One region of the Rhizobium sp. MHM7A genome, then DNA from elsewhere that is predicted to be linked to it. Evidence: riboswitches for the same ligand, from Rfam matches in the RefSeq annotation. Region 1 holds a riboswitch; the other holds the start of a gene.
What was found. A riboswitch is a leader RNA that binds a small molecule or an ion and turns the genes downstream of it on or off. The one in region 1 is predicted to bind FMN.

Region 1 (15,685 bases):
TCATGGGTCTTTCCGGCGTTGTTCCGGCGGCGGGCGTCGGCGGAAACGAGGTCGACGTGACGCTGGTGCTTGCCGTCGACACCTCGCGGTCGATGGATTTCGAGGAGATCAGCATTCAGCGCCAAGGTTATGTCGAGGCGCTCAAGCACAAGGAATTTATCGATGCGGTCAAGAGCGGGCTCACTGGTCGCATCGCCATCAGTTATTTCGAATGGGCGGGGTATGTCGTCCAGGATTCGATGATCGACTGGCAGGTGATCGAGTCCGAAGTGGATGCGATCGCCTTCGCCGACAAGCTCGATGCCCGGCCGATCGCCACGCAAAGGCGCACATCGATCTCGACCGCAATCGACCACGGCGCCAGCATGATCACCGCCGGTCCCTTTCGTGGCCGGCGTGAGGTGATCGACGTTTCCGGCGACGGCCCGAACAATTCCGGCGATCCCGTCACTCCCGCCCGCGACAAGGCGGTGGCATCAGGCATGATCATCAACGGCCTCGCCATTATGCTGCGGCCCTCCGATGCGCAGGGCGGGCTTGACAAATACTACGCCGATTGCGTGATCGGCGGCCCCGGCGCTTTTGTGCTGCCGGTCCACAAGATCGAGGATTTCGCCATCGCTGTGCGCCGCAAGCTGGTGCTGGAGATCAGCGGCCTGCCCCCGCCGGTGACGGTGAGGGTCGCCGGCGAGGCGCCGACGGCGGATTGTATGATCGGCGAAAAGCTGTGGCGGGATATATTTGATCGGTGAATTGGTGGTTTGGGCGGGGCGCTGCGGGTCCTGGGGATGGGAGGAGATGCCGTGTGGCACCCCCTTTCTCCTGCCGGTGAAGGAAGCGACAAACATCCCGCGTCCTCCAGCGAGGCGGGTGCTCCCTGCGCCTGCCGTCACCTAAAGCGGCAACGCCTTGCCGGCCTGCTCGCTGACCATGTATTCCGCGTACCAATCGGGCCAGTTATCGTCGTATTTGCCGCCGTTTCGCTTCTCGTGTTCGCCGTGGGCTTGCGCGGCGCGGCGGAGCGCGGCTGCGAGGTCGCTCGAGGTGGAGAAGGCGGTCTGGTCGGAGTCAATGCGGCCGGGCAGACGAGTGGTGACTTCCTGAAAGAGCCAGCCGTTGCCGTCGGGATCCCTGAACGAGGCGAAGGAGCGGTAGCTGCGTTGCTCGGGGTCGCGGCCAGCGATGCGCAGGCGTCCGAAGAGATAGGGCTCATCCTTGCCGGCATAGACGCCTGATGCGTCGTGGAAGATCTCGCCCACCTCGACGCCACGGGCGACGAGATCGCGTCGCGCCTCCTCGATGTCGGAGACGATGAGGTAGAGCCCCTGCGCGGAGCCGGGGGCGGCGGCGGTGACATTGCTGCCGAAGATGATCGCGCAGCCGGAGCCCGGCGGGGTAAACTGGATTACCCGGAAATCGGCATCATTGGCGAAATCGGCGTCGAGCCTCCAGCCCAGGCTCTCGTAGAAGCGTTTGGCGCGGTCGACGTCGGAAACGGGGATGACGACCACTTCGAGCTTGGTGTCGAGCGGTCGAGTCGTCGTGGATTCGGTTGGGGATTCACTGTGCATTGCATTGCTCATCTTCAGCTCCCTCAAGGTCTGGACGCATTAAGAATGGCGATACATGTCGGGGTCGAGTGGACCACAGCGCGGGTGGGGCGTCGAATCAATTCTTCTGTTGGGAGAAGACGGCGGGCCTATCCCGCCGCCTGTGACGCGGGCTTCTATGCCGCAAGAGCGGAGCGCGTTTTGCCGATCATGAGAGCGGCGCGCGCCGCCTCGCGGCCCTTCTCGACGAAATGGGCGCGGTAGATCTGCGTGTGATGCTCGGTTTCCTGATAATGATGCGGCGTCAGCGAGACCGACAGAACCGGCACGCCGGTATCCATGCCGGCGCGCATCAGGCCATCGACCACTGCCTGGGCGACGAATTCGTGGCGGTAGATCCCGCCATCGACGACGAAGGCGGCGGCGATGACGGCGGCATAACGGCCGGAGGCGGCAAGATCTCGCGACAGCAGCGGCATTTCGAAGGCGCCTGGAACATCGAACACGTCGATCTGCTCGGCGGGAACAAGCTGTTGGAAACCTTCGAGCGCACGGTCGACGATATCGGCGTGCCAGCCGGCTTTGACGAAGGCATAACGGGTGGGTGTCATAGTCATCTCCTTTGGCGTACAGACACGTCACCCAAGGCGATCACGAGCATCCGCCGCCAGCCCGGGAGGGCAGCGGCATCGCACGTTCTCTTTCATCCGGACTATGACCGTCGGCTCAGGCATCTCACCTGATCTGCTGACCCTTCCCTAGAGAAGGCGCTCGCGGGCTCGCAATCGAAACTGCATACCGCCGGTAGGGACTTTCACCCCGCCCTGAGAACGGCGCGACCATAGGGGCACGGCGGCGGTCTGGCAATAGGGAGATGTTTTCATGGGTGGAGCGGGTTGCAACTGCAAGGGAGCCTCATTCTGAGGCGCCCCGCAAGGGGCCTCGAGGGCGAGGCGGGTGCTTTGGCGGCTGATGGATGCATGCAAATCGCCCTTGCTGAGCGTACGCTTGCGCCTACATGCTTCCCCGAGGACATCCACGTCGATAACAGCACAATCGTCTTCCCTGCTGAAGCGGGGCGGCAACCATGGGAGGGAGACATGCAAGAGTCTTTCGTCGTGCGCCGCGAGGCGCATATTGCGGCGCCGCCGGCGGCGGTGTTTGCGCTGATGACCGATCCAGAGAAGATTCTGCGCTGGATGGGGACGGAGGCCGAGGTCGAGCCGCAGCCGGGCGGGCTTTATCTCGTCAACGTCACCGGCGCCCGATTTGCGCGCGGCTCGTTTCGCGAGGTGGTGCCGGTGCATCGCCTTGCCTACAGCTTCGGCTGGGATGGCAGCGAGGTGGTGCCGCCGGGATCGAGCCTGGTCGAAATCGACCTGATCGAGCAGGGAGGCGGGACGCTTTTGCGGCTCACCCATAGCGGCCTGCCGAGTGCGGAACAATGCGCCGGCCACGAGGAAGGCTGGGCGCATTATCTCGGACGGCTCACCGAGGTGGCAGCCGGGCGGGATCCCGGTCCGGATCGCTTTTACGGCAGTACGTGAACGGTATTCGGCAGCGGCGGACACTCGTCAGGCGCTCGACGCTGCGAGAGGAACGGCCGAAAACCGGCCGTCAAGAGGCGAGGTTTTTCGAGGGCAAACATGAACGCGCAGTTCATCGGAGGTTCAATTTGGCGGGCCTAATGTGGGTGCGGCTGGATTGAATTGGAGTTTTCGATGAAGGCACTTACTATCGCGGCTGCCTTGCTCGCTGGCAGTCTCTCGATCGGCACAGCTCAGGCGATGCCGGTCGGGACAATCAAGGTTGAGAGCGCTGTCACGAAGGTCGACTACGCCTGCGGTCGCGGCTGGCACCTGACGCGCTGGGGCGAATGCCGCCGCAACTGGCGCCGCCCGCCGCCGGTGGTCTTCTATGGCGGCCCACCGCGCTGGGGCTGGGAGCGGCGGCATCACCATCATTGGGATGGCCCGCGGTGGCGCGAGGAGCGGCGTTGGCATCGCGAGCGCCGCTGGCGCGACGATTACTAAAGGCCTTGTACAGAGGCAGACGAACGAAGGCCGGTGCGATGTTCGCCGGCCTTTTTCCTGAGAACTACGGCGGCACTTAGATGCGGCTGACGAGCCAGTGCTTTCCGTCGATCAACTCTTCGAGCTCGGCCGGATCCTTGACGCCGAACTCGAACCATTCGATGAGTTCCTTCGCCTTCCGCTTGCTCTCCTCCGCGGTAAATTCGATCCCGTAACGGGCGCACCACCGCCGAAGGATCGACGTCAGCAGCGTCATGTCATTCCCGTCAAGCGGGTCTTTCGGCCAGTATGTCGTGCCCATCGCAACCCCTCAATCGCAGATGACAAGCTGGCACATAATGGAATCAAAGCCGCGCAAGTTTAAAGTGTTTTTTTGGCATTTTTCCACCGTGGTGAATGTTTTTCCACAGGGTTGTTTTGCGAGGGGGTTGACAGGGGATGCGGGCCAAGCTGCTGGCGGACGCCCCGGGTGCAGGCGCCTGAAGGGGTGCGCGGCCTCCGCGGGACGAACGCCGCGGGGTTGCCCGCACACTGGAGTGATGCGATGCTGGGGCATGGATCTGCCTCCCTCCCTTGCCTGGCTGGTTGACGAAGCCGCGGCTTCGCCTGGTCCCGAGCAGTTTCTGGCCGAGCTCGGGCGCCGGCTGCTGGTCGGTGGCCTGCCGCTTTCCGGTGGCGCGCTGACGCTTTCGGTGCCGCATCCGATTATTGCGCGGCGCACCTGGCTGTGGCGTGCGGAGACCGGGGCGGTCATCGAGGCGCTGGGCTTTGCCGCCGCCCCGCGAAGCGATGCCGGGCGCGAGTGGCTCGCCGGGCTCGGACCGGTGTGGGAGGAGAGGATCGGGAATTCGGAAGACGGTACGATGCTCGGCTGGGCGGCCATCGGCAAGGGGGCAGGGGCGGACGCATTCGCTCCGGATGAAGCCGGCCGCCTGAGGGAGGTCGCGCGTTTTGCCGCCGCACCAGTTGCAGCCCTTGCGGCGCGGGAGGCGCGCGCAGCCCTGCTCGAAGCCTATCTCGGTCGGCGCAGTGCGGCCCGGGTTCAGTCGGGCGTGCTTGCGCGCGGCACCGGCGAAACCATCCGCGCGGCTCTTCTCTGCGCCGACCTCCGTGATTTCACCGCGCTTTCTCAGGTGACGGAGCCGCATGCGATGATATCAGCGCTCGACGCTTATTTCGACCGCATCGCAGGCGCCGTGCATGCCTTTGGCGGCGAGGTGCTGAAATTCATCGGCGACGGTGTGCTGGCGATTTTTCCCGTCACGGGCGCTTCCGGCGAAGAGAGCCGCGGTGATCGGGAAGCCTGCGAGGCGGCGCTCCGAGCCGTCGCGGCCAGCCGCGCCGGCATGATCCATCTCGACCAGATGCGCGAGGCGCAAGGGCTGGCGCCGCTGCCCTTCGGCGCCGCGCTGCATTTCGGCGAGATCCTCTGGGGCAATATCGGCGCGGCCGACCGGCTGGATTTCACCGCCATCGGCCCAGCGGTCAATATGGTCAGCCGGCTGGAAGGGCTCTGCAAGCCGCTCGGCCACAGCGTGCTGATCTCGGGCGAGGTGGCGGCGAACACCGAGGCCGTGCTGACGCCACTTGGCGAGCACTTTTTGCGTGGGATCGCAGAACCTTGTGCAGTCTTCACCTTGGCTGAGGATTGAGCCGGCCAACTGGCGCCCGACGGTAAGCTCGAATCTGTCCTCGTCTGGACGCTGCGCCTGCCGCGCAGCCTGGCGGCCGCCGCCGGTGGCGCCGGACTTGCCGTTTCCGGTTATGTGCTGCAGACGCTGACGCGCAATCCGCTGGCCGATCCCGGTATTACCGGCGTAACATCGGGGGCGGTCGCCCCGATCGTCTGCTGCTTCGTCTTCGTGCCTTGGCTTTCGCCTGCCTATTATCCCTTCATCGGCCTTGCCGGCGGGCTCCTTGCTGCCTCGGTGACATTCTGGGTTTCGCGCGGCGGGCAGGGGCGGCCACTGCAGCTTGCGCTCGGCGGCGTCAGCGTCTCGCTGTTTCTCGGCGCGATCACCACCTATGTTCTGCTCTTGACCGGGCCGCAATCGGCATCGCTGCTCTTCTGGCTCGCCGGTGGCTTCCAGGGGCGCACCTGGTCGCACCTCCTCTATATGCTGCCATGGACGATCGCCGGCGTCGTGGGCGCGCTCGTTCTGCGGCGCGTCATCGGCATGTTCATGCTGAGCGACCATGCGGCGGCCGGCATGGGCCTGCAGCTCGGTCTGTGGAAGCCGCTCATCCTCATTCTTGCCGTCATTCCGGTCGCCGGTGTCGCGCCGATTGCCGGGCCGGTGGCCTTCGTCGGTCTTGCCGCTCCCCACATCGCCCGGCTGCTGAAACCCCGCGGCACGGGGTGGGAGATCGGGTTGAGCGCCTCGCTCGGCGCGCTGATCGTGACGGTCGCTGATGTTTTCGCGCGCAGTATCGCAATCCCGCGTGAGTTGCCGGTCGGCATCGTCACCGCATTGCTCGGCGGTCCGGTCTTCATCTATCTCGTCCAGCGCGGGCGGCTCAGCTTCGCGGGGGAGACGCAATGAGCGCCCGGGCATCGATATCGGCTGGTCCGAGAAGCCTCGGCATAACAGCTGCGCTTGCCGTCTTGGCTGTCCTGTCGCTTGCGGCGGCGGTCTTCCTCGGCGTCGCCGATATTCCCATGGCTGACGTCGCGGCCCTGCTGACCGGCGGCGGCTCGGCCGAGGCGCGGCTGATCATTCTCGATATCCGGATGCCGCGCATCGCTACCGGCATCCTGGCCGGCATTCATTTTTCGCTGGCGGGATATCTGCTGCAGACCATTACCCGCAATCCGCTCGCCGACCCCTCGCTGATGGGCGTGTCGCAGGGAGCGACTCTCTCGGTGACGATCTTCCTGCTGTTTACCGTCTATATTCTCGAGCCCGGCTCGAACACGCTGGCCGAACTGCCGGTCGCATGGCTGCCGGCTGCAGGTCTCGCCGGCGGCCTGCTTGCCGGCGGCGTCATCTATCTGCTTGCCTTCCGTCTCGGCCTCAGCGCGCTGCGCATCACCCTCTGCGGCGTGGCAGTCGGCGCGGTGCTGCATGCAGTGGCGATCGGCCTTATCGCCGGATGGGGGTCGGCCCGTATCGAGATCATTCTCGAGTGGCTGTCGGGCAGTCTTTACGCCCGCAGCTGGGATCACGCGCTCTTCCTGTTGCCCTTCACGATCGCTGGGCTCGCCATGCTGCCGGTCGTCTATCGGCCGCTGATGCTGCTGCAGTTCGATGCGCCCGTCGCCCGGTCTCTCGGGCTCGGCTATCGCAAGTACTTCTCGATCGTGCTGATCGTCGCCTGCGCGCTCGCGGCAAGCGCCGTCGGCGCGGTCGGACCTGTGGTCTTCGTCGGTCTTATCGTGCCGCATCTCGCCCGCTTCCTGGCTGGGCGGAACTTCATGCTGTCGCTTACGCTGACGATCGTGTTGGGCGCCGTCATCGTCACGCTCGGCGATCTCATCGGCCGGCTGCTGGGACAGGCCGAGGAAATACCGATCGGCGTAGTCACCGCCGTTTTCGGCGTACCGCTTCTGCTCGCGCTGCTGCGCACAACCATGTGAGGCCGAAATGCCATTGTCCTGTTCCGACCTCTCGGTGATGTACAACAAGCGAAAGGCTCTCAGCGGTTTCAGCCTCTCGCTCGAAAAGGGCGAGATCCGGGCGCTGATCGGGCCGAACGGCTCGGGCAAGAGCACGGCGCTGCATGCGCTGGCCGGCCTCATCCGGCCAGCGGTGGGCAAGGCGTCGCTCGACGGCGTTGCTGTCGCCTCCATGTCGCGCCGGATGCTGGCGAAGAAGCTCGCTTTCCTGCCGCAGCAGCCGACCGCTCCCGACGAGATGACCGTCGCCCAGCTCGTGCGCCAGGGCCGCTATCCGCATGTCGGCCTGTTCCGCTCTTATGACAGCCGCGACGAGGAGGCGATCGAATGGGCACTCGATAGCACCGGACTATCTGATTTGGCCGACCGCAGCCTGCGCGAATTATCCGGCGGCGAACGTCAGAGGGCGTGGATCTCCGCCGCTCTCGCCCAGGAAGCGGAGATCCTGCTGCTCGACGAGCCGACCTCCTTCCTCGACATCGGCTATCAGGTCGAAGTACTCGATCTCGTGCATCGGCTGAGCCGCGAAAAGGGCGTGACGATCGTCATGGCGATCCACGACATCAACCAGGCGATCGCCGTCAGCGACCGCATTTCGCTGCTAGAAAAGGGGCAGCTCAGATTCGACGGTGCGCCACGCGAGCTTGCCGAGCGCAATCTCATCCAGGAAATCTTCCGGGTCAGGGGCCGTTTCGTCCAGGTCGCTCCGAATAACCCGCCGCATTTCGATGTGGAGCTGATGCGGCTTCAGCCGGCAGTGTCTAGGGCTTCACAAGCCTGAAGACGATCTTCGTCTGGGTGTAATAGTCCAGCGCATCGGCGAAGTCAGGCGTCCAGCCGTCCGCGACGAAGGGGATGAAGCCGTCATATTCGAGCTTGCGCGCGGAGACGGCGAAGCCCGCCTTTTCGAAGGCACGGCCGTAATCGGTGACCGACCGATCCTGAACGACGGTGTTGGTGCGGTTGGCGACGAGCTCGCGCCATTTCGGCCAGAGCGGATTGTCTGTGTGGCAGCCAGTTACCGCATAATAGACGCCGCCTGACTTCAGTGCCTGGCGGATATCGGCGGCGTGCGCGTCGATATCGGGAACGAGATAGATGACCTCATGGCTGACGGCGAGGTCGAATTCCTCGCTCCAGCCCTCCAGCCTGCCGCCGACCTGATGCTGGATCGGCAGATTGCCTTTCAGCGTCTCGGCCTTGGCAATGGAGGTTTCGGCGATGTCGATACCCAGGGCCCTGCGGAATGGTCGAATCGCATAGAGATGCCGCAGCAGGCCGCCCTGATTGCAGCCGAAGTCGAGCACGTTCTTATCGGAGAGGTCACGCTCGAGCATGAGATCGATCAGGTGGCGCCATATCGGCGCATGCCCATCGGCCATCCTATCTTCGGCATCGGGGTCGATGTACCAGGTACCGATATTTTTCTGCGCGTCCTCAGCCATCCCTTTGCCCCTCGTTCATGCGGACTACCGCCACGGTCATAGGGCGCGTCATCATGCCTAGCTATAGGCGAAGCCGGTTTTCAAGAGCCTTCCGAAACAGTTTTGCAAAGAAATATTTGCAAAGATATGTTTGCAATTGTATGATAGCATCATGAAAGAGCAGAACTCCGATCCAGCCGCCGATGCCGCCATCTCCCGCACCGTCAGCCGGGTCGTGCCCGAACCGACGGCGCTGAAGGCGTTGGCGCATCCCGTGCGGCTGCGCATGCTTGGCATGCTGAGGATCGACGGCCCCGCCACGGCGACGCAGCTCGCGGTCCGGCTGGGCCTGAACAGCGGCGCGACCAGCTATCACCTGCGCCAGCTCGCCCGATATGGTTTCATCGAGGAATCGCCGCATGCCTCGCGACGCGATCGCTGGTGGCGCGCCAGCCACGAGCTGACCTCGGTGCCGGCAAGCGAAGCCGAGGGGGAGGCGCTCGATCTCGACGTTGCCTTCAACCAGGCGGCGCTTTCGCTGCACGTCGGCCAGATGCAGCAGGCGCTGGAGGAATATGCCGGGCTGCCAGTCGAATGGCGCAGGGCGACGGCCGCCGACGACATCCTCATCCCGATGACGGCTGAACAGGCCGAAGCCCTGACGAAGCGGTTGAGAGACATCATTCTTGACGCGATGCGGGCGGCCCCGCCGCTGGGAGAGGCGACGCAGGATCCTGACGTCGTTCCCTTCTATGTAATGCTGCACGCTTTCCCTTATCCGGGCCGCGTTCCGTACCGCGAGCGGGAGAGTGAGCCGTGAGAAGGGGCAAGCCGTTTCTGAGGTTCGCCGTCGCCGAGACGCTATCGCTGTCCGGCACCCGGCTCTCGACCATCGCCATTCCCTGGCTGGTGCTGAGTGCTACCGGCAGTCCGGTGCTGACCGGGCTGACGGCGATGATGGAAATGCTGCCTTATGTGCTCGCCAAGGCGCTCGGGGGACCGCTGATCGACCGGGTCGGCGCCAAGCGCATCGCCATCATTTGCGACATTGCTTCCGTTGTTGTGGTCGGGCTGGTGCCGCTTCTCGATTTCTTGGGCATGTTGACTGTGCCAGTGTTGCTGCTCCTCGTCTTTGCCATGGGTGTGCTGCGCGGGCCTTCCGATGCCGCCAAGCAGGCGATGGTTCCCGATATCGCGACCCTCGCCGAAGTGCCGGTCGAACGGGTGACCGGCGTCTCCAGCGCCATCGAGCGGCTGGCCTCGACGGTGGGTGCGGCCGGCGCGGGCGCGCTGATCGGGCTGATCGGCCCGGGTCAGGCGCTCCTCGTCAACGCCGCCACCTTCGCTGCGGCTGCCCTGGTCGTTGCATCAGGCATACCCGGCACCCGCCGCGCTCCCAAGATCCCCGCCGCGCCCGACGCGCGGCCCGGCAGAGCGTCAACCTATCTCGGCGATCTCCTGGAAGGCTGGCGCTTTCTGCGCGGCGACGCGGTGCTCGTCAGCATTGTCGCCATGGTGGCGATCACCAATCTGCTCGATCAGGCCTATCACGCCGTGCTGCTGCCGGTCTGGACGCGGGACGCCGGTCACGGGCCGGAGCTGCTCGGCGGGCTGCTTGCCGCCTTCTCCGGCGCCTCAATCGCGGGCGCGGCAGTTGCCGCTGTTGTCGGCGAGCGCATGCCGCGTTTGATCGTCTATACGATGGCTTTTTTGCTGACCGGATTTCCGCGTTTTCTGGTGCTCGCCGTGGATGCGCCGCTCGGCTCCGTATTTGGGACGCTGGCAATCGCAGGCTTTGCCTCCGGTTTCCTCAACCCGATCCTGTCGGCGGTGATCTTCGAGCGCATCCCCAAACCACTGACCGGGCGCGTAACGGCGATGAACACCGCTCTCTGCTTTGCCCTTATCCCCTTCGGTGGCCTCGTCGGCGGTGCGCTGATCAGCACGACCGGGCTTGGCGCAGCGATGCTCCTCTGCGGGCTCGCTTATCTCGCGGCGACCCTCTCTCCGCTGGCGCTCAAGAGCTTCCGCGGTTTTGACAAGGCTGTGGCATGAGCCCCGCGGACGCGTTACTAGCCTGGTCCGATTTCCTCGATCATCAGATCGATAAAGCAGCGCACCCGCGGCTCCAGCAGGCCTCTGTCGGGATAGAGCGCCATGATCTTCGTTTCGTCGGTTTCGAGCTCGGGCAGGACCTGCCGGAGACGACCGGCTGTCAAATCGGCGGCGATGAGGAAGTCCGGAAGGAGCGCGATGCCGAGTCCGGCCAGAGTGGCATCGCGGACGGCTTCACCGCTGTCGAGCCTCAGGCGGCTGCGCCCCTGGGCCCTGATCCAGCCGGCACCGCTGCGAAAACGCCAACTCTGCCTTTGGCCGCGGCTGGTGAAGAACAGGCAGTCATGGGCGGCGAGATCTCCTATATAGCCGGGCATGCCGCGTTCGGTCAGGTAGGTGGGCGAGGCGCAGAGCCGCGCCTTGTCACTAGCGATCACGCGCGTGATCAACCGACTATCGCCGGCCGATGGCGCCGCGCCAATCCCGATCGCCAAGTCGAAGCCATCCTCGAGGATATCGCCCGGGCGATCGGTGAAGCTCACTTCGGCCTGCATGTCCGCCCAGGTCCGAAGATATTTTTCGAGCAAGGGAAGCACGACGAGCCGCCCGAAATCACCGGGAACGGCGAGCCTGAGAACGCCTCGCGGCACACCACTTTGCCCCGCAACGCTCGCTTCTGCCTCGTCGACCGATGCCAGGATCTGCAGCCCGTGGTCATAGAACACTCGTCCTTCGTCGGTCAGGCTCAGCGTCCTCGTCGTACGGTTGAGCAGGCGCGCGCCGAGCCGCTCTTCGAGTCGAGTAACGGCCTTTCCCGCTGCCGAACGGGAGAGACCCATGGCTTGGCCGCCGGCGATAAAGCTTCCGGCATCGACGACGGCCATGAAGATCAGGATATCGTTCAGGTTCGTGCGGGGCATGGGCCAACTCGAGCGATTCGACTACAGCCTTAAGTCGGTCGCGTCGTGATCGATTCAAGGTTCGAACCATCAACGCCGACCGCGCCAGTAAGGTCCCGAGCGTTGCTTCTATGTCGACACAAGTTCGCCGATCTTGCAGCCGCTGCAATCATCGCAACGATGGCGGCCCGACGACAGCTGCCATTCTCATCACCATCACCCATATCGCCAGGGCGCGCCAAGTGTCGCCGTCAGCGCCACCCGAGCGCCGGAGCGACGTGGGTGAGGATCGCTTCGATGACGTGGGCGTTGTAGGCAACGCCGAGCTGGTTTGGCACGGTGAGCAGAAGCGTATCAGCCTCGGCGATCGCCTCGTCTTCGGCAAGCTGCGTGATGAGTACGTCAGGCTCGGCGGCGTAGCTGCGGCCGAAGATCGCCCGGGTCTTCTCGTCGATGAAGCCGATCTTGTCGCCCTCGTCGCTGCCATAGCCGAAATAGGCGCGATCGCGGTCGTCGACCAGCGCGAAGATGCTGCGGCTGACTGAGATGCGCGGCTGGCGCGTGTGGCCGGCCGCCTTCCAGGCTTCGCGATAGGCGCGGATCTGGTCGGCCTGCTGGACGTGGAACGGTTCGCCGGTCTCGTCGTCCTTCAGTGTCGAGCTTTGCAGGTTCATGCCGAGCTTGGCGGCCCAGACTGCGGTGGCGTTGGAGCTAGCGCCCCACCAGATCCGCTCGCGCAGGCCTTCCGAATGCGGCTCGAGGCGTAGCAGGCCCGGCGGGTTTGGAAACATCGGCCGCGGGTTCGGCTTGGCGAAACCTTCACCGCCCAGTACTTGGAGAAAGACTTCGGCGTGGCGCCTGGCCATATCGGCATCGCTCTGACCTTCCGGCGGGCCGTAGCCGAAATGGCGCCAGCCGTCGATCACCTGTTCGGGCGAGCCGCGGCTGATGCCGAGTTGCAGCCGGCCCCCGGCGATGAGATCGGCAGCACCCGCATCCTCGGCCATATAAAGCGGATTCTCATAACGCATGTCGATAACAGCCGTGCCGATCTCGATCCGGCTGGTCTTGGCGCCGACGGCCGCCAGCAGCGGGAACGGCGCTGCGAGCTGTCTCGCGAAATGGTGCACGCGGAAATAAGCACCATCGGCGCCGAGTTCCTCAGCCGCAACGGCGAGGTCGATCGACTGCAGCAGCGCATCACCTGCCGAGCGCGTCTGCGACTGGGGCGAGGGCGTCCAATGCCCGAACGAGATAAAACCGATCTTCTTCATGTCGAATCCCTATCCGTTGCATCTCACGGTGGATCGGTCATGACATAGTTTCGGTGCGCAAGACAATCGCAACCGGATGGAACTCCGCTTTCCCAGAGGTGTTTGATGGATGCGCTGCTGTGGAGCCCGGCGCTTCCCCAGGACAGAGAGGCGGAACGATGTCTATCAATCTCGAGAATGCAGTGGTCGTCATCACGGGAGCATCGAGCGGTATCGGTCAGGCCACCGCCGAGGCTTTCGCGCGGCGCGGAAGCAGGCTGGTGCTGGCCGCTCGCAACGGCGAGGCTTTGGAAAAAGTCGCAGAGACGTGCAGAGGTCTAGGCGCCGAGGCGGTTTCCGTCGTCACCGACGTTACCGAGGCTGCTGCTGTCCGCGCGCTTGCCGACAAGGCGAAGGCGTTCGGCGATATCGACGTCTGGGTGAGCAATGTCGGCGTCGGCGCGGTCGGGCGGTTCGAGGAGACGCCGATCGAGGCGCATGAGCAGGTCATCCGCACCAATTTGATAGGTCACATGAACGATGCCCATGCCGTCCTGCCGATCTTCCTGAAGCAGGGCAGGGGCGTCTTCATCAACATGATCTCGCTCGGCGGCTTTGCGGCTGCGCCATTCGCGGCGGCCTATAGCGCCAGCAAGTTCGGCCTGCGCGGCTTCTCCGAGGCGCTGAGGGCGGAGGTCGCCGACAAGCCGCGCATCCATGTCTGCGACGTCTATCCAGCCTTCGTCGATACGCCGGGCCTCAGACACGGCGCCAATTATGTCGGCCGCCAGGTCTCGGCACCGCCGCCGGTGCTCGATGCGCGCCGCGTCGCCGAGGCGATCGTCGGCGTCGCCAGGTCGCCGCGCGCCACCACGACGGTCGGAGTGGTAACCACTGCAACACGGCTTGCCCATTTGCTGGCGCCCAACCTCGCTGCCAGGGCGCTCAGCCGTTTCCTGGCCGCCTATTTCAAGCGGGCGCCGCGCGCCGTCGAAAGCGACGGCAATCTCTATCGGCCCTCTACGGACGCGGCCAGGATCGACGGTGGGCTCCGATCGCCGCACCGGTATTCGGCGCCGCTCCTTTTCGGTCTGGTCGCGGTTGCTGTGCTGGCGCTTGCGGCTGCTGGGCAGAGGGCGAACCCGCGCCGGCGGCTGGCTTTGGGCAGTCGGCACCGGCTTTGGTAGTAGATGGCCGGTGCGATGCTGCGTGTTTGCACGCTGTGACGCGCGGTATGAACGGGACTTGGCAGGCGCCGAAGCATCATCTGCGCCCCAAGCCCTCCCTGCTGGCGAGCCGGAGCCACGGACCCAGATGGAACGCGCTCATCAGCAGGTACATCGGCACCATTCCGCCGATCGGGAAGGCATCGGGCGTGGTCATGCAGATCATGTCGGTGGTGCCGGTTGCGGCCGTCAGCAGCGCCATGATGGCGAATGTGGGGGCAGCGGCGAGCGACAGATAATCGGCGGCGGCGGAAGACATGACGGTCACTCGCCGTAGCGGTCGTGATGGCGCCACCAGATGCCGGTTTCGTTGCGGCCCTTCGGCGCGCGATCGAGCCATTGATACACGCCCCAAAGCCCGTCCAGCCCGCGCGCATAGCTCGAATAGCTGTGGTAGACGACGCCGTCGATGAGTTCGAAGGCGCTGACGCCTGGCCGGTCGCGGGTGTAGGTGGGGACGTCGGTGCCGGTCATCGAAGCGATCTGAACGATGGGCTCGTCGCCGCCGCGCGACTGCCATTCAGGCGCTGCTTTGCCCGCCGGCGGCATGGGCGCGGGCGGTTCGCGGCGGTAGTTGTATTCGATCTCGCCCTGGCGCTGCTGCTCCGGGCTGAACCAGACGCTGAAATCGGCGTTGAAATCACTGCCGGCCGAGGAGGCCCAGGGAAAGCTCCAGTCCATGCGCCTTTTGAAAGCCTCAAGCTTTGCGAGCGGGGCGCGTGAAACGGCCCAGAAGGCGACGTCATGGTTTTCGAGGTGGACGAAAAAGCCATTGAAACCGTCGGCGATCGAGGAGCAGGAGGGGCATCCGGCGTTGTAATCCGGCCCGAACATGAAGTGATAGACGAGGAGCTGCGAACGCCCTCCGAACAGATCCTTAAGTGAGGCGCTGCCGATTTCGGTGTCGAAGCGGTATTCCTTGTCGATCCGCACACGAGGCAATTGCTGGCGCTTCAGCGCCAGCGCATCGCTGCGCCGCGTCAGTTCCTTTTCCTCCTCGAGCAGATCGAGTCTCGCCGCCAGCCATTCCTCGCGGGTTGCGTCCAGCATTGCCTTCATGGGGCTTCTCCTTTGCCTGTCTCTCGTCGTAGCATCCGGCGCGGTTGCCTGCCGTTGAACGAAGATTACGGCCGGAGGGATAAATGCCGGGAGTGACAAGTGTGACGGGATTTGAATGGACTCGCTGATTACGGCCGCCGCGCAGGCGCTGGCATCGGGCGATACGCTTGGTGCGCTGAAACGGGTGGCGCTGCGCGACGATGCGCCGGCGTTGGCGCTGCGCGGCATTGCCATGGCGCAGCTTGGCAACCTCATTCGCGCTAAGGCGCTGCTGAAGAGTGCCGCGCGCGCGTTCGGACCGCGGGAGGCGGTGGCCCGCGCCCGCTGCGTCGTCGCCGAGGCCGAGATTGCGCTCGTCTCGCGCGATCTCACCTGGCCGCCGAAGGCGCTGGAGGCGGCGCGCAAAGTTCTGGAATCGCATGGAGACCGGGTCAACGCCGCCCATGCCGGCAATATCGCCATTCGAAGGCTGGTGCTGATCGGCCGGCTCGACGAAGCCGAGCAGGCGCTAGCCGCGCTCGACCCGACGCCGCTGCCGCCGGCATTGCGGGCCGCCCATGAGCTTGTTGC
Region 2 (15,685 bases), on a different contig from region 1:
TCTAACCGACTGAGCTACACCCGCATTCATTTCAAGCAATCCGGATGCCTTCGCACCCCCACCAAAACGGCTGCCCGTTTCGATGAGCGGCTAACTACGGGGTTCGCCTTTTAGTGTCAAGCAGGTTTGGAGACAAAACCATGACAGCCGCTGAATTGTTTTGACAAAGCCGCCGCCTCGCCACCGGAAAGCCGGCAATTCCGTAATCCGCAGCCCTACCAGAGCATGTTCGAAGCCGGCAGCACGGCAAAACTCATACGCCCGCCGCCTTCCCCTTCCCTTTTTCCACAGCCCGGTCGCGCCCGATCCATACGGCAAGGGAGACGACCACCGCCAAAAAAATCAAAAATTCTTCACAAACACTCTTGCGGTTTTGCCGCGATCCGCATAGATCACGGCCACCAACGCAGCAGGCCGATCCGGCTTCGCCAGCGAAGGGCGATTAGCTCAGTTGGTAGAGCGCCTCGTTTACACCGAGGATGTCGGGAGTTCGAGTCTCTCATCGCCCACCATTCCTCCCCCTCACATTCCCAAGAGTGATGTCGACTGCCGCGGTCACATGTGCGCTGATTGGCTCATGCAGGTAACTGCCTCTGAAGCCGTCGGCTATGAACGCGACGCAGCATTCGGCAAGACGTTCCTGCGCAGCATAGCTGTCCGGCAGGTCAAATACGCGCCGTCTGGAAACGGATCTCCACCAAAACGGACTACTCCAGCCTCCGCGCACCTCCTATTGGGCGAATGGATGGGGGCGCGCAAAAGTGAGACTATTCGTCGCCCGGAAGTCTCCACGGTTGAAGGCTTGCGGCGCGGGGGGGTGCCATGAGAACTCTATGTTCCGCATTGACGTTGTGCATCGCGATTGCCCTTTGCGCGCCAAGCGCGACATATGTCAGTCTGCCCGGATACGCATTCAAGACGAATCCGAAATGCCTGCGCCACGTACCGAAGACGAAGTTTGACAGAAGGTGCGACCAGCCGAGACTGGGCTTCAAGGACTTTACGCCTCCGCTTGTGACCGTGCTCGGGATCTGAAGATCCTGCTCAGCCTGCTGGCAACTCATCCCTTCGCCAGTTCCTGATCCACCGCCGAAACTAGCCGCGAATCATCTGCCGTCACATCGGGCGCAAAGCGGGCGACGACCTTGCCGTCGCGGCCAATCAGGAATTTTTCGAAATTCCAAAGAATGTCGTCCTCGTCGCCGCCTGAAATGCCATGGGCTTTCAGGCGTTCGCGCATCGGACCATCGCCCGTCGTCTTCACGCCCGATTTGGTCAGTTGCCGGTAGAGCGGGTGCTGGGCCTCACCCTTGACCGAAATCTTGGCGAAGATCGGGAAGGTGACGTCGTAGGTGCTGGTGCAGAAATCGAGGATTTCGGCGTCGGTGCCAGGTTCCTGACCCTTGAAATCGTCGGCGGGGAAAGCGGCGATGACGAAGCCGCGGTCGCGCTTTTCCCTATAGAGCCTTTCAAGCCCCTCATATTGCGGCGTGAGCCCGCATTTCGAGGCGACGTTGACGATCAGGAGCACCCTGCCCTGGTATTCATTCATTGTGGTCTGTCGACCATTCAGTGATTTCACCCGCATATCCAGCACATTGACCGTCACGGGAACCTCCAAATTGGCAAGGATCGTTCCGGGAGCTTAGAGCTTTTCCGGGTTACATTGAAGCATTCTGCCGGAGCAGGTTTTCGTCAGGGCAAAGGCGATCGACGAAGGGCATACCCAAAGGTACGTCCGAGCCAATCGCCTTTGATCCTGGCTAGAGATGCCCGGCCCACCGGCCGCACCGCTTGGCCGTGGCGAAGCGACAAGTGCGTCCGGTGATTCTGGGGTCGTGCAGATTTGCCACGCAAATCTGCGGGAGGTTGGCTGAAACGGGCCGGCTGATCGACCGGCCGGCTTGGCCGCAGAGCTGGGCTACGCCGCGCGCCGGCCGGTCGACCAACCGACTCCGTTTGAGCCAACAGAATTCTTCAGGCTAACCCGGAAAAGCTCTAACGATATCGCCGCCATTGTCATCAGGGTTAGGGATCAACTCGGCGTCAGCGCGCCCGGCGTCGCCTCCGCCAACGCCGGGGCGGCCCGTCAGGCGGGCGAGGTTTCCCTTACGTCATCGAGCAGGAAATGCACGACGAGGTAATCCGTCTTGTAGTGGCGGCCGCTGTCCGAGACGGATTCGACGCTGCCGCCATCCTTTGGATGCCAGGGATGGTAATGAGGGTTGGTAGTGATGAGGGTGATGGCCTTGCCGGCGAATTTCTCCTCGCTCAACCGGAAACGCATCTCGGCGAGCGGCCAGATTCGCTCGTAATCTTCCATGGTGATGCGCGCCTTCAGCGCTTTCCGGTGCAGCGGCTCGCCGGCGCCTGTCTCAGCGGACGATTCCAGCATCACTTCTTCGGCATCGGCTATGATTGCATTGAACTCTTCAGGCCACGTCCGTCTCATGAAATCGCTCCTCCCAGGGCTCTTTCGTCGGTCTACAGGCAAAACTTAACGCTTTGTCGGAAAGAAGCAAATTCTTGTCATGCCGTTGTCATCCGCATCGGCTGCTCCTACGTTCCCCTCGAACCGCATCAGGGCCGTCAGCCGCCCCAATTCCGAGATCAGAGATGAAGACACGTGAAGAAAGGCAGGCACTGCGGGCGAGCATGCCGCGCACCCCGCTCAGCGCCCATCATTTGGAAAACGCCCGGCTGCTGCCGAATCGCGGCGAGTTGCTCTACCGGATTCCGAATGGCGGCATCGGCGTCGAGGTGGGCGCAGCTTTTGGCGAATATACGGCGGAGATCCTGGAAAAAAATCGCCCGGCGCAGCTTTATCTCATCGATCCCTGGTCGATGGATCGCTACAGCTCCGGGCTCGACGCGATCCACACGAATTTCGCCGCCGAGATCGAAGCCGGCCGGCTGCACCTGATGCAAGGCACGTCGCTCGAACAGCTCGCCGAATTCGAAGACGACTTCCTCGACTGGGCCTATATCGACACCGACCATTCGTTCGAGCTCACCTGGCAGGAGCTCCTGCTCTGCGATAAGAAGGTGAAGCGGACAGGACGCATTGCCGGCCATGATTTCTGCACCGGCAACACGGTCAAGCCAATCGTCTACGGCGTCGTCGAGGCGGTTACGAAATTCTGCAAGGATTATGGCTGGCAATTCGAATTCCTGACGGTCGAATCGCATGCGCATTTTTCCTATTGCCTGAAGCGCCTTTGATCAGCTTACGGCTTGCCGGAATATTGTTCGTCGCTGACTTTTTCCATCCAGGCGACATGGCTGCCGTCCAATGCCTCGTGAATGGCGATGTGCGTCATCGCCGTGTCCGGGCCAGCGCCGTGCCAGTGTTTTTCGCCCGGCGCAAACCACACGGTGTCGCCGGCGCGGATCTCGCGAATGTCGCCGCCCCAGCTCTGGGCGAGGCCCTTGCCTGAGGTGACGATCAGCGTCTGGCCGAGCGGATGCGTGTGCCAGGCCGTGCGAGCGCCCGGTTCGAAGGTGACAGAGGTTGCCCTCACCCGGGCCGGCGCCGGCGGCTCGATCAGCGGATCCTGGCGCACGGCGCCGGTGAAATAGTCGGCGGGCGGTTTCATCGAGGGGCTGGAGCCCGCGGGTTTGATCTCCATGATCGTTCCTTTCCTTCCATGCTGTTGAAGCTCTGCGGTACGACGATATTTGATCGAGGCGACACGTCAAAGCCGGATCGGCAATTGCCGCACGGCCGCCCGCCTGATAGGCCAGCATTTCTTCATAACCTGGGGAGATTTTTTCATGAGACACCATGCTTTCGGCCGCATGCCTTTCACCGTCACCAATATCGGCTTCGGCGCCTGGCAGATCGGCGGCTCCTGGGGCGATATCAGCGAGGCGGACGGGCGGGCGGCGCTGAATGCCGCACTCGATGCCGGAATGACGTTCATCGACACGGCGGATGTTTACGGCGATGGTCGCTCGGAAAAGATCATTGCCGATGTGTTGAAGACGCGCGGCGGCGAGCGCCCGATGGTCGCGACCAAGGCAGGCCGCCGCCTCAACCCACATGTCGCGGAAGGCTATAGCAAGGCCAATCTCGAAGGCTTCATCGACCGCAGCCTCAAGAATCTTGCGGTCGACAGTCTCGATCTCGTACAGTTGCACTGCCCGCCGCGCGAAGTGCTTTACCAGCCCGAGGTCTTCGAGGGCCTCGACGCGCTACAGAAGGCCGGCAAGATCAAGGGTTACGGCGTCAGCGTCGAAAAGGTCGAGGACGGGCTGAAGGCGATCGAATATCCTGGCGTCGTTAGCACCCAGATCATCTACAACATCTTCCGCCAGCGCCCCGACCATCTGTTCTTCACGGAAGCGCGCCGCAGGAACGTGGCGATCATCGCCCGCGTACCGCTGGCAAGCGGCCTTCTCTCCGGCAAGATAAGTCGCGAGACGCAGTTTGCCAGCGACGACCACCGCAATTTCAACCGCCACGGCGAAGCTTTCGATGTCGGCGAGACCTTTGCGGGCGTACCTCTCGAGGTCGGGCTGCAGGCAGTCGAGGAAGTGCGCAAGCTGGTGCCTCAGGGCGCCACCATGGCCGCCTTTGCGCTACGCTGGATCCTTATGGCTGAAGCCGTCACTGTCGTCATCCCAGGCGCCCGCAATGCCGAACAGGCGAGAGCCAATGCGGCGGCCGCGGATCTCGCGCCGCTCTCGGCTGACGTCATGGCGGCGACACGCGAGATTTACGAGCGACTTATCGCGCCGCATGTGCATCAGCGCTGGTAAGCCCTGACAGCCCGTTCAAGCCCGGCTGTCCGCCTGGCCGGGCTTGAGACATTTTCCCAAGTAGGACGGAATCAGACCGTCACGACAATCTTGCCGAACTGCTCGTTCGATTCCAGGAAGCGGTGTGCCTCGACGATCTGCTCGAAGGGGAATGTCCTTGATATGACAGGCTCCAGCGCGCCGGACGCGAGCCCTTCGAGAATAAAGGTCTTTGCAGCCTGCAGCCGCGCCGGATCGCGGACAATCTCATGGACGAGATAACCGCGTAGGGTCAGGCCTTTGCCGAGCACCGCACGGACCGGAAACGGCGTCGGCTCGGGGTCCAATCCGCCATATTCGATGAAAATGCCGCCCGATGACATTGCCGCGCTCAGCGGCTCGAAGATGGGGCCGGCGACGGCATCGAAGACGACCCGCACGCCATCCGGGCCGGCGACGGCCTTCAGCTTCATTTGCAGATCTTCCTCCTGTGAAGCGAGGACATGCGCAGCACCGGCATCTTGCAATGCCTGACGCTTGACGGAGGTCCTGGTAATCGCAATCGGCGTCGCACCGACCTTGTTGGCAATCTGGATCGCAGCAAGTCCCACGCTGCTCGATGCCGCGGTCACGGCGACGAAATCACCTTTGCTCAACCTCGCAATGTCGATGAGTGCGCCGTAGGCCGTCAAATATGGCATCCAGACGGCAGCGGCGGCTTCCCAGGACAGCGTCGGCGGATGCCTGACGACGAATTCGGCGGGAAAGGTTATGAGTTCCGCATAAGCCGGCCACCGGACCATAGAGATGGGCGGGATGATGCTGACATGGTCGCCGGGCACAAACCCATCCACCCCCTCGCCCACCGCCTCGATGATACCAGCCGCTTCGAGGCCGAGGCCCGAGGGCAGCGGCGCAGTTTCGATATAGGCGCCTGACCGCAACAAAGCTTCAGCGCGATTGATGCCCAGCGCCTTGACGCGGATCTGAACCAACCCCGGCTGGGGCGCGGGAATCACTACATCCTCGATGCGGAGAACCTCGGGACCGCCAAGCTCACGAAAGCGGATTACACGTGCCATTCGATATCAACTCCAAAATGATTGAACCGAATGATCTATGCCAAGCCGCCTCCAGAAGATAAATTGGCCAAAAGGCAAGACAGAAGAAACCACGAGTTTGCAATATGGATCGTCTCACCAGCATGGCCGTCTTCGTGAAGGCCGTCGATCTGGGCTCATTCGCAGCGACGGCCGCGGCGCTTGGCCTGTCCGGACCGATGGTCGGCAAGCATATCCGCTTTCTTGAGGAGCGCCTGGGTGTGAGCCTCCTCAACCGGACGACGCGTCGCCAGAGCCTGACGGATTTCGGACGCGCCTATTACGAGCGCTGCCGGGTGATCCTTGCGGAGACCGAGGCTGCGGATGCGCTAGCAGTCGATCATCTTTCCGAACCCTGCGGAAGGCTGCGCGTCACCATGCGAACTCGCCCAGCGGCATCCGAACCTCGAACTTGATCTATCGCTCAGCGATCCTGTCATCGACCTCGCGGAGGGCGGCTACGATCTCGCGATCCGCACTGGCGAGTTGGAGGACAGGTCTGGCGTCATCGCGCGCCGTGTCGCGCGCCAGCGCATGGTGGTCTGCGCCTCGCCAGCCTATCTCGATGCCCAAGGCAGGCCCGAGCGGCTCGAGGATCTCGGCAGGCACGATGCAATCGTATATGCCCGCTCCGCCCGGCTCCGCCCGTGGCTTTTTCCGCGCGGCGACGAGCCACCGACTGAAATCAGGCCCAAGAGCCGTTTGAGGCTCGACGACCTCGATGCCATTGCTGATGCGGCAACGGCAGGCATGGGGCTCGCCTGGTTGCCCTCCTGGCTTATCCGGGACCGTGTGCAGGCAGGGATGCTGGTGGTGGTGCTGCCGGACGAGCCAGAATTCCCGTATGATTGTCATGCGCTGTGGCTGCAGACACCACATCTGCCGCTCAGAACTCGTCTTGCTGTCGACGCATTGGCGGCTGCATTGCCTAAACTCATGGCGTAGGCCAGGCTGTTCAGGGGCAAACCGGCAAATGAAACCGGCCGGGAGCTAAACCCGGCCTTTCATTTTCATGGGAACGCGAACTCAGTTAGTGGCGGTCAGGTTGACCGGGAAGAACAATGTTTCGCCGGAGGAGTCGCTCACACCGTCATTGTCGGTCACGCCATAGGCCTTGCCCGATGCGTCGAAGGCAAAACCTTCCAGCTTGTCGAGAACGTAGCCGTTGGTGGCCGACTTCAGGTCGCCTATGAAATCATGGGCTTCCGTCTTCCTGACGACAGGCAGTTCGCCACCGAGCTTGCCCGGCTTCAGGTCGGAGATTGCGACCTTGTAGAGCTTCTTCAGCTTGGCGGCGTCGCCGACCAGGTTGTCGCGCTCGATGATGTAGACGCTGTCGCCGTGGGCGGAAATCTCGGACAGTCCGACCCAGCCGCTTTCCGTCTTGTCGAGCGGATAGCGCACGGCGCCCCATTCCTTCTTCTTCGGATTGTAGGAGACGAGCTTCACGAAGCCCTTCTCGTCATCACCCCACTCGCGCTGGACGGCCATCCAGAGCGTGGCATCGTCGCCGGTGCCGACAATGGCGACGCCCTCGAAGCCGTAGCGGATTTCGTTGGCGGCAAATTCCTTCGGCAGGGCGATCTCGGCCTTGATGTCGCCCTTGGCATTGACGTTGTAGAGGGCATGCGGGACGAGGCGTTCGCTATACCCTTCCGAGGCCAGCCAGAAGGAACCGTCGGCGGCAGCCGCGATGCCTTCTATGTCGAGCTTCTGTGCCGGAGTGCCGTCACGCTTGACGACCAGCGCGTCGGTGATGACCGCCGGCTTCTTGCTGGCGTCGATCGTGTAGATCGTCGGCTGCGAGCCCAGAACGCTGTCGCTGACGGCGTAGAGCATGCCCGGTCTGCCGGGGACGGCGGCGAGACCCGAAAGCGCTGCGAAACCGATCGGATTGCCATCCTTCTCGGCGGAGACGATCTGCGGATAGGCTCTTTCGCCTTCCGAACGCTCGTAGATCATCACATGCGAGCGCGCGCCGCCATCCTTTCCGAGGTCGAGTTCATTTGCGGTGGCAAAGAGATTGCGCTGGGGAATCGCGATCGCGCCTTCCGGCGAAATACCCGACGGCAGCAGCTGGACGAGTTCGGGATCGGCGCCGGTATCCTTATAGACGCCGACGATCGAGGCGCGCTCGGCGAGCAGGAAGAAATAATTGTCGTCGCCGAACTTGGCGACTTCGAGACCTTCCGGCTCGACACCTTTCGATCCCGAACGGCTTTCGGGATAATGGCCGATATGGGAAACGGCGCGTTCGAAGGATGCGCCCGATTCGTAGAGGACCTTGCCCGTCTTGTCGAAGATGGTGAAGCCGCGCGAGCCGCCCTGGTAATCGCCTTCATTGGCAACGACGAGGCGGTTGTCGTCCAGCCACTTCACGGCATCAGGCTCGCGCAGCACACCTTTCGATTCGCTTGAGAATTTCAGGGCGCCGTCGCGCTTCGTGTCAATGCCGGAGAGATCGGCGCTGCCGGCGGTAAAGTGGGTCTTCACCTGAGCCGTGTTGGCGTCGATGATGACGATCTCGTTATTTTCCTGCAGCGTCAGGGCAATTTCGTTCAGGCCGTTGAAAGCGACGAATTCCGGCTCCGGATCTTCGGGGGTGACACCGGCACGCCCGGTCAGCGCCACGTGCTTGGTGGTGCCGCAATCGACTGTGCCGTTCTTGACCTGGAAGACGACGAGGTCGCCGGCCGGCATCTGCGGGAGCTTGCCGTCATTGACGTCTTCGTCGCGCTCGTTTTCGATCGCGATGGCACCGAGCGTCTTATCCTTGTTGAGGGCGATCGAATCCGGCTGGCCGCCGAGATCGCAGGTACTCTCGATCTTCTTCGTCGCCACGTCGACGATTGCGAGGCGGCCTGAGGGCTTGGTCTTGCTTTCGGAGGTGTTGACGGCAACCAGCGCCTTGCCGGCGCTCGAGGTGACCGATGTCGGCTCGCCATCCATCATAAGCGCGCCGGCGGCTCTCGGGGCCTTGGCGTCGGTGATGTCGATGAAGCCGATCGCACCGAGCGGGCTGTCGCTATAGATCAGGGTGTTGCCGTCGTCGGTCGCGGTGATGATTTCTGCCGATGTCACCGACAGCTTGTCCTTGTCACCAGGCAGGTTCTGGGCGACCGGGAAGGAGGCGACGCGGTTGAAGACCGGCTCAGCCGCAGCGGGAAAGGCAACAGATGCGAGAAGCACGGCAGCAAGCGCTGCCTTGCGGGATGAAATTGTCATGGAAACCCCCAATGTCGAAAGATCGAATAGAGGGGTTTTGCGGGACTGCCATGACAGACACATGACAGGCTGTAAGATTTCAGAGGCTTGGCGTCATGCGGTTTGCCTTTCCCGCCGCAGCTCGTTCCTCATGATGAAGAGCGATGCGGAAAGAATGAGTGCAGCGCCCAACCACAGATAGCCGGCGGGCGCGTAGCCGAAGAACAGCCAGCCGGCGAACACGTTGAGCGGCAGCTTCAGATCGTCGAACGGCTGGACGTAGGCGGCGTCGGCGCTGGCATAGGCAAGGGTCAGCAAATACTGCGCCACGACCGTCAGGAGGCCTGCCAGAAGGAAGAGCGCGAGTGTGGTGCCGGTAGGCACCGCAAAATCCGCCGCAAGCGCCAGACTGCCGTTGATCGGCGTCAGCAGCACCAACAGCCAGACAGTGATTGTCTCCGGCCTCTCGATGCCCGTCAGGCTCTTGGTGATGAGCGAGGAGGCACCCCAGAGCAGCGCCGAGAGGACCGGCAGGAGCGCGGCCCAGGTGAAACCGTCCGACCATGGCTGAAGGATGATCATCGCGCCGGCAAAGCCGACACCCGTCGCTGCCCAGCGGGCCGGGCCGACGCGCTCACCGAGGAACAGCCGGGCACCGAGGATGATGAAGAAGGGCGAGGTCATGACGAGCGCGATCGCCTGCCAGATCGGCACCGAGGCAAGACCCAGAACCCAGGCCTCGACGCCGAGCGCGGCAAAGAGGACGCGCACGACATGCCGCCACGGATAGTTCGTCCGCATGGCCGAAAGTCCGGCCTTGCGCAGAAAAGGCAAAGAGAAAAAGAAGGCGAAGGCATACTGCCAGAAGGCTGCGGAGGCCGGCGGAAAGGCGAGCCTCATGGTCAGCCACTGGGTGACGACGTTCAGGAGCGAGAAGGCCACGCCTCCGAGCACCATGAAAGCTGCGCCGGCAAAGGCGCGGGAACGCGGGAGTGCAAGGGAATTCTGATTCATGTCTTCCATCCAAAACAGGGACCAACATAAATCAGGACGCATGAGGCGATGACACGCGGACGCCGGCAGTCCCCTGCCCGCTCGCGGCCATGCTCATTCTCTTTCATCCGGACTATACCGTCGGCTCCGGAATTGCACTGGATCTGCTGACCCCTCCCCTGCCGAAGCTTGAGAAGGCGCTCGCGGGCTCGGGCCGCAGCCCTTACCGCCGGTGGGGACTTTCACCCCGCCCTGAGAACGGCATCTTTCGTAAAACAAAGCGCTGCCTGCGGCAAGCGGCAAAACAAAAGGGGTCCGGCACGCCGAACCCCTCGAAATCCTGTTCAGCCGTTCTCGTTTACGACTGGCGGACGATCAAATCAGCCGTTAACGGCGTCTTTCAGGCCCTTGCCGGGCGTGAACTTCGGCACGTTGCGGGCCGGAATATCGACTTCAGCGCCAGTCGACGGGTTGCGGCCCTTCGTTGCAGCGCGATGAGAAACGGTGAAGCTGCCGAAACCAGCAAGGCGGATGTCGCCCTTGTTCTTGAGTTCGGCCTGGACAACGTCGAAAACCGCGTCAACAGCGGAAGCCGCGTCAGACTTCGTCAGTCCTGCCTTTTCGGCGACTGCGGACACGAGTTCATTCTTGTTCATGTTTCCACCCCTTTCAAAATGGTATGAAACGACTCAAATCTAAGCTAGGCGCAGAATAGGTTTCATCAGGCCCGCCGGGAACCCAAAAGCCCTGCAAATCAAGGAAAAGCAAGCGTCTCCATGACGTTTTCACAAAAAAGGCTGGCGTTTCCGCCAGCCTTTTTGTGTCTTTTGCGCCAATTGGGCATAAATGTGGCAAATGCCACTCAATGCGCTATGGCTACGCCCGAGTCATCAAGGCCTTCCACCGATGTGATGACAGGCGTTTCCACCGTGCCATCCCACTCGATCGGCTCCGGCCGGCGGATCAGCGCATGCTTGATCACCTCGCCCATCCGGGAGACCGGGATGATCTCCATGCTGTTCTTCACATTGTCCGGAATCTCCGCCAGATCCTTGGCGTTTTCCTCCGGAATCAGCACCTTCTTGATGCCGCCGCGAAGCGCTGCGAGCAGCTTTTCCTTGAGACCGCCGATCGGCAGCACCCGGCCGCGAAGGGTAATTTCACCGGTCATGGCCACATGCTTGTTCACCGGAATGCCGGTCATGATCGATACGATGGCGGTTGCCATGGCGACACCGGCCGACGGGCCATCCTTCGGTGTCGCACCTTCCGGCACGTGCACGTGGATGTCGTTCTTTTCGAACATCGGCGGTTCGATGCCGAAATCGACGGCGCGCGAGCGGACATAAGAGGCCGCTGCCGAGATCGATTCCTTCATGACGTCCTTCAGATTGCCGGTAACCGTCATGCGGCCCTTGCCCGGCATCATTACGCCTTCGATGGTCAGCAGTTCGCCACCGACTTCCGTCCAGGCAAGACCGGTCACGACGCCGACCTGATCCTCGCCCTCGGCTTCGCCATGGCGGAAGCGCGGGACGCCGAGATAGTCGGCAATGTTGGCGGCCGTCACGTGAACGGACTTCGTCTTGCCCTTGATGATCTCGGTGACCGCCTTGCGGGCGAGCTTCATCAATTCGCGTTCGAAGCTGCGGACACCGGCTTCACGGGTGTACTGCTGGCTGATCGCCATCAGGGCGTCGTCGCTGACCGAGAATTCTTCCGGCTGCAACGCATGTTCCTTGATGGCCTTCGGCAGCAGGTGCCGCTTGGCGATCTCGCGCTTTTCGTCCTCGGTGTAGCCGGCAATCCGGATGATCTCCATGCGGTCCATCAGCGGTGCCGGAATATTCAGCGTATTCGCGGTGGTGATGAACATCACATCCGAGAGGTCATATTCGACTTCCAGATAGTGATCCATGAAGGTCGAGTTCTGCGCCGGATCGAGCACTTCGAGCAGAGCCGAGGACGGATCGCCGCGGAAATCCATGCCCATCTTGTCGATTTCGTCGAGCAGGAAGAGCGGGTTGGACTTCTTCGCCTTCTTCATCGACTGGATGACCTTGCCGGGCATCGAACCGATATAGGTGCGGCGATGACCGCGGATTTCAGCTTCGTCGCGAACGCCACCGAGCGCCATGCGGACATACTCACGGCCGGTTGCCTTGGCGATCGACTGCGCGAGCGAGGTCTTGCCGACGCCCGGAGGGCCGACGAGGCAGAGAATCGGGCCCTTGATCTTGGTGGCCCGGGCCTGCACGGCGAGATATTCGACGATGCGCTCCTTGACCTTGTCGAGACCGAAGTGATCGGCTTCAAGGATCTTTTCGGCGTTGTTGAGGTCCGCCTTGATCTTCGACTTCTTGCCCCAGGGAATGCCGAGCAGCCAATCCAGATAGTTGCGCACGACGGTGGCTTCGGCCGACATCGGGCTCATCTGGCGCAGCTTCTTCAGCTCCGCATCGGCCTTTTCACGGGCTTCCTTTGACAGCTTGGTCTTGGCGATGCGCTCTTCCAGTTCGCTCATCTCGTCGCGGCCTTCCTCGCCGTCGCCGAGTTCCTTCTGGATCGCCTTCATCTGCTCATTGAGGTAGTATTCGCGCTGGGTCTTCTCCATTTGGCGCTTAACGCGCGAGCGGATGCGCTTTTCGACCTGCAGTACCGAAATTTCGCCTTCCATGAAGCCGAGAGCCTTTTCGAGGCGCTGTTTGACGCTCGTCGTCTCCAGCATCTCCTGCTTCTCGGTGATCTTGATCGACAGATGCGAGGCGACCGTATCGGCGAGCTTGGAATAGTCGTCGATCTGGCTGGCGGCGCCGACCACTTCGGGCGAGATTTTCTTGTTGAGCTTCACATAGCTTTCGAATTCGGAAACGACCGAGCGCGACAAGGCTTCCAGTTCGACCGGATCGTCATGCGGCTCCTCGAGCACATGGCCGAGCGCCTCATAGAAATCCTCACGGCTCGTATAGGTGTCGATTTCGGCGCGGGCGCGGCCTTCGACCAGAACCTTGACGGTGCCATCAGGCAGCTTCAGCAGCTGCAGTACGTTTGCCACCGTGCCGACATTGTGGATCGCCGAAGGGTCCGGATCATCGTCGCTGGCGTTGATCTGCGTCACCAGCATGATCTGCTTGTCCGAGCCCATGACCTCTTCGAGCGCACGGATCGACTTTTCCCGACCGACAAACAGCGGCACGATCATATGCGGGAAAACCACGATGTCGCGCAGGGGCAGAACAGGGTAGGCAGTGCTGCTCGCTACAGACGTTTTCTTCGTCATTTTATGTCCTTTCCATCGTCCCGTTGCCGGGCTCTCTGCACGGCCGCTTGGGACCGGCCGGCACTCTCACTTGGCCTACAAGTGGAGGTTCTGACTACGCTTTTCAAGCCACGCTAACGCCCGCGTTCCACGGATGTGACAGCTTTATTACAACGGAACGCCAACACTATGAAGCGCGTGGCTGGACCGGCGCTTACCACTTCCGACCCGCTAAAATACAACGCCAGCAATAGGCTTACGGAATCGCTGCATCTTCACCAAGCACCGCCCCTTGCGCGACATCGGCAAAGGCAATTCCGGTCCCCACCGGCAAGATACTAACAGCGCCTCGCATGGTTTTTCAAATAGAAAGGGGCTCGCCCATGGCAAGCCCCTCAAAATAATGGTGCGAAAGCCACAAGATTACGCGGAAGCGTTGGCTTTTTCTTCCTGACGATCGGCATAGATGTAGAGCGGACGGGCCGAGCCGCGCACCACTTCCTCCGAGATCACGACCTCGCGGACGCCTTCCAGCGTCGGCAGTTCGAACATCGTGTCGAGCAGGATCTTTTCCATGATCGAACGAAGGCCGCGGGCGCCGGTCTTGCGCACGATCGCCTTGCGGGCGATTTCGCGCAACGCATCCTCATGGAAGGTCAGTTCCACATCTTCCATCTCGAATAGGCGCTGATACTGCTTTATAAGCGCGTTCTTCGGCTCGGACAGAATCTGGATTAGCGCGTCCTCGTCGAGATCCTCGAGCGTCGCCAGAACAGGCAGACGGCCGATGAACTCGGGAATGAGGCCGAACTTGACCAAGTCTTCCGGCTCCAGTTCGCGCAGGACTTCGCCGACGCGGCGGTCGTCCTGAGCCTTGACGGTCGCGCCGAAGCCGATCGAGGTCTTTTCGCCACGGGCGGAGATGATCTTGTCGAGGCCGGCGAATGCGCCGCCGCAGATGAACAAGATGTTCGTCGTGTCCACCTGCAGGAACTCCTGCTGCGGGTGCTTGCGACCGCCCTGCGGCGGAACAGATGCAACCGTGCCTTCCATGATCTTCAAGAGCGCCTGCTGAACGCCCTCGCCCGAGACGTCCCGAGTGATCGACGGATTGTCGGACTTGCGCGAGATCTTGTCGACTTCGTCGATATAGACGATGCCACGCTGCGCACGCTCGACATTGTAGTCAGCGGCCTGCAGGAGCTTCAGGATGATGTTTTCGACGTCCTCGCCGACATAACCGGCCTCCGTCAGCGTCGTCGCATCCGCCATGGTGAAGGGAACGTCAATGATGCGGGCAAGCGTCTGTGCAAGATAGGTCTTGCCGCAGCCGGTCGGACCGACGAGCATGATGTTCGACTTCGCCAGCTCGACTTCGCCGTTCTTAGAGGCGTGCGCCAGGCGCTTGTAATGGTTGTGAACGGCGACCGACAGGATCTTCTTTGCCTGCCGCTGGCCGATGACATATTCGTCGAGGACCTTGATGATGTCCTGAGGCGTCGGGACGCCGTCGCGGGACTTGACCATCGAGGATTTGTTTTCCTCGCGGATGATGTCCATGCACAATTCGACGCATTCATCGCAGATGAAGACGGTCGGTCCGGCAATCAGTTTCCGAACTTCGTGCTGGCTCTTTCCGCAGAACGAACAATAGAGGGTGTTCTTGCTGTCGCCGCCGTTGCTGCCGCTGACCTTGCTCATATCACTTTCCTTCCAGCACGCCGCATTTCAAGGCGAAATCGCGGTCCACTCTATCACTCCTGGCGGCACTCCGTTTCCGGAGCCTTTGCCGAGAAGGGCTTCAGGGGCTACGAACCGGTCCCAATCAACCATGTCCGGGTTCCGGCGGCAACGAATTCCCCTTCGAATGCCAAATGCTATGTCATAAAAATTCAACATAGCATTAATAGTTACTATTAGCGTCTTCGTCGCCGGATGAAAGCCTTGTTCGATCACAAATGAGATAGAACTGTGGCGAGGAAAACACCATCCCAATTAATTACTAGGCCTGCTCGCCTTCCATCTCAAGGCGCGACGTCAGAACCTTGTCGATCACGCCCCAGCCTTGGGCCTCGTCCGCATCCATAAAATGGTCACGATCGAGCGTCTTTTCAACTTCCTCATAGCTGCGGCCGGTGTGCTTGACATAGACCTCGTTCAGCCGACGCTTCATCTTCAGGATGTCGCGGGCGTGACGCTCGATGTCCGAGGCCTGGCCCTGGAAGCCGCCCGAGGGCTGGTGAACCATGATGCGGGAATTCGGCGTGGCGAAGCGCATGTCCTTATGGCCGGCCGCCAGCAGCAGCGATCCCATAGACGCGGCCTGGCCGATGCAGAGCGTCGACACCGCAGGCTTGATGAACTGCATAGTGTCGTAGATCGCCATGCC

Region 2: another riboswitch for FMN. It lies ahead of FFR93_RS24790 (DMT family transporter); the one in region 1 lies ahead of FFR93_RS11245 (6,7-dimethyl-8-ribityllumazine synthase).

What each region holds. Positions count from the first base shown of each region.
Region 1 is NZ_VCHT01000002.1:630,824-646,508, forward strand. It holds gene FFR93_RS11235 (DUF1194 domain-containing protein) at 1-752, shown strand, start outside; gene FFR93_RS11240 (VOC family protein) at 894-1,583, opposite strand; gene FFR93_RS11245 (6,7-dimethyl-8-ribityllumazine synthase) at 1,727-2,161, opposite strand; FMN riboswitch at 2,242-2,386, opposite strand; gene FFR93_RS11250 (SRPBCC family protein) at 2,651-3,097, shown strand; gene FFR93_RS11255 (hypothetical protein) at 3,272-3,583, shown strand; gene FFR93_RS11260 (hypothetical protein) at 3,660-3,884, opposite strand; gene FFR93_RS11265 (adenylate/guanylate cyclase domain-containing protein) at 4,138-5,235, shown strand; partial or broken gene FFR93_RS11270 (iron ABC transporter permease) at 5,245-6,126, shown strand; gene FFR93_RS11275 (iron ABC transporter permease) at 6,123-7,160, shown strand; gene FFR93_RS11280 (ABC transporter ATP-binding protein) at 7,168-7,980, shown strand; gene FFR93_RS11285 (class I SAM-dependent methyltransferase) at 7,961-8,644, opposite strand; gene FFR93_RS11290 (helix-turn-helix domain-containing protein) at 8,796-9,443, shown strand; gene FFR93_RS11295 (MFS transporter) at 9,440-10,678, shown strand; gene FFR93_RS11300 (LysR family transcriptional regulator) at 10,696-11,598, opposite strand; gene FFR93_RS11305 (LLM class flavin-dependent oxidoreductase) at 11,829-12,851, opposite strand; gene FFR93_RS11310 (SDR family oxidoreductase) at 13,010-14,017, shown strand; partial or broken gene FFR93_RS11315 (hypothetical protein) at 14,094-14,303, opposite strand; gene FFR93_RS11320 (DUF899 family protein) at 14,321-15,115, opposite strand; gene FFR93_RS11325 (helix-turn-helix domain-containing protein) at 15,231-15,685, shown strand, end outside.
Region 2 is NZ_VCHT01000008.1:215,975-231,659, reverse strand. It holds tRNA gene FFR93_RS24855 (tRNA-Asp) at 1-24, opposite strand, end outside; tRNA gene FFR93_RS24850 (tRNA-Val) at 437-512, shown strand; gene FFR93_RS42080 (hypothetical protein) at 823-1,035, shown strand; gene FFR93_RS24840 (glutathione peroxidase) at 1,061-1,609, opposite strand; gene FFR93_RS24825 (hypothetical protein) at 2,090-2,452, opposite strand; gene FFR93_RS24820 (class I SAM-dependent methyltransferase) at 2,617-3,222, shown strand; gene FFR93_RS24815 (cupin domain-containing protein) at 3,228-3,629, opposite strand; gene FFR93_RS24810 (aldo/keto reductase) at 3,775-4,761, shown strand; gene FFR93_RS24805 (zinc-dependent alcohol dehydrogenase family protein) at 4,833-5,822, opposite strand; partial or broken gene FFR93_RS24800 (LysR family transcriptional regulator) at 5,927-6,785, shown strand; gene FFR93_RS24795 (esterase-like activity of phytase family protein) at 6,867-9,065, opposite strand; gene FFR93_RS24790 (DMT family transporter) at 9,159-10,058, opposite strand; FMN riboswitch at 10,150-10,301, opposite strand; gene hupB (DNA-binding protein HupB) at 10,418-10,693, opposite strand; gene lon (endopeptidase La) at 10,900-13,317, opposite strand; gene clpX (ATP-dependent Clp protease ATP-binding subunit ClpX) at 13,720-14,997, opposite strand; gene clpP (ATP-dependent Clp endopeptidase proteolytic subunit ClpP) at 15,299-15,685, opposite strand, start outside.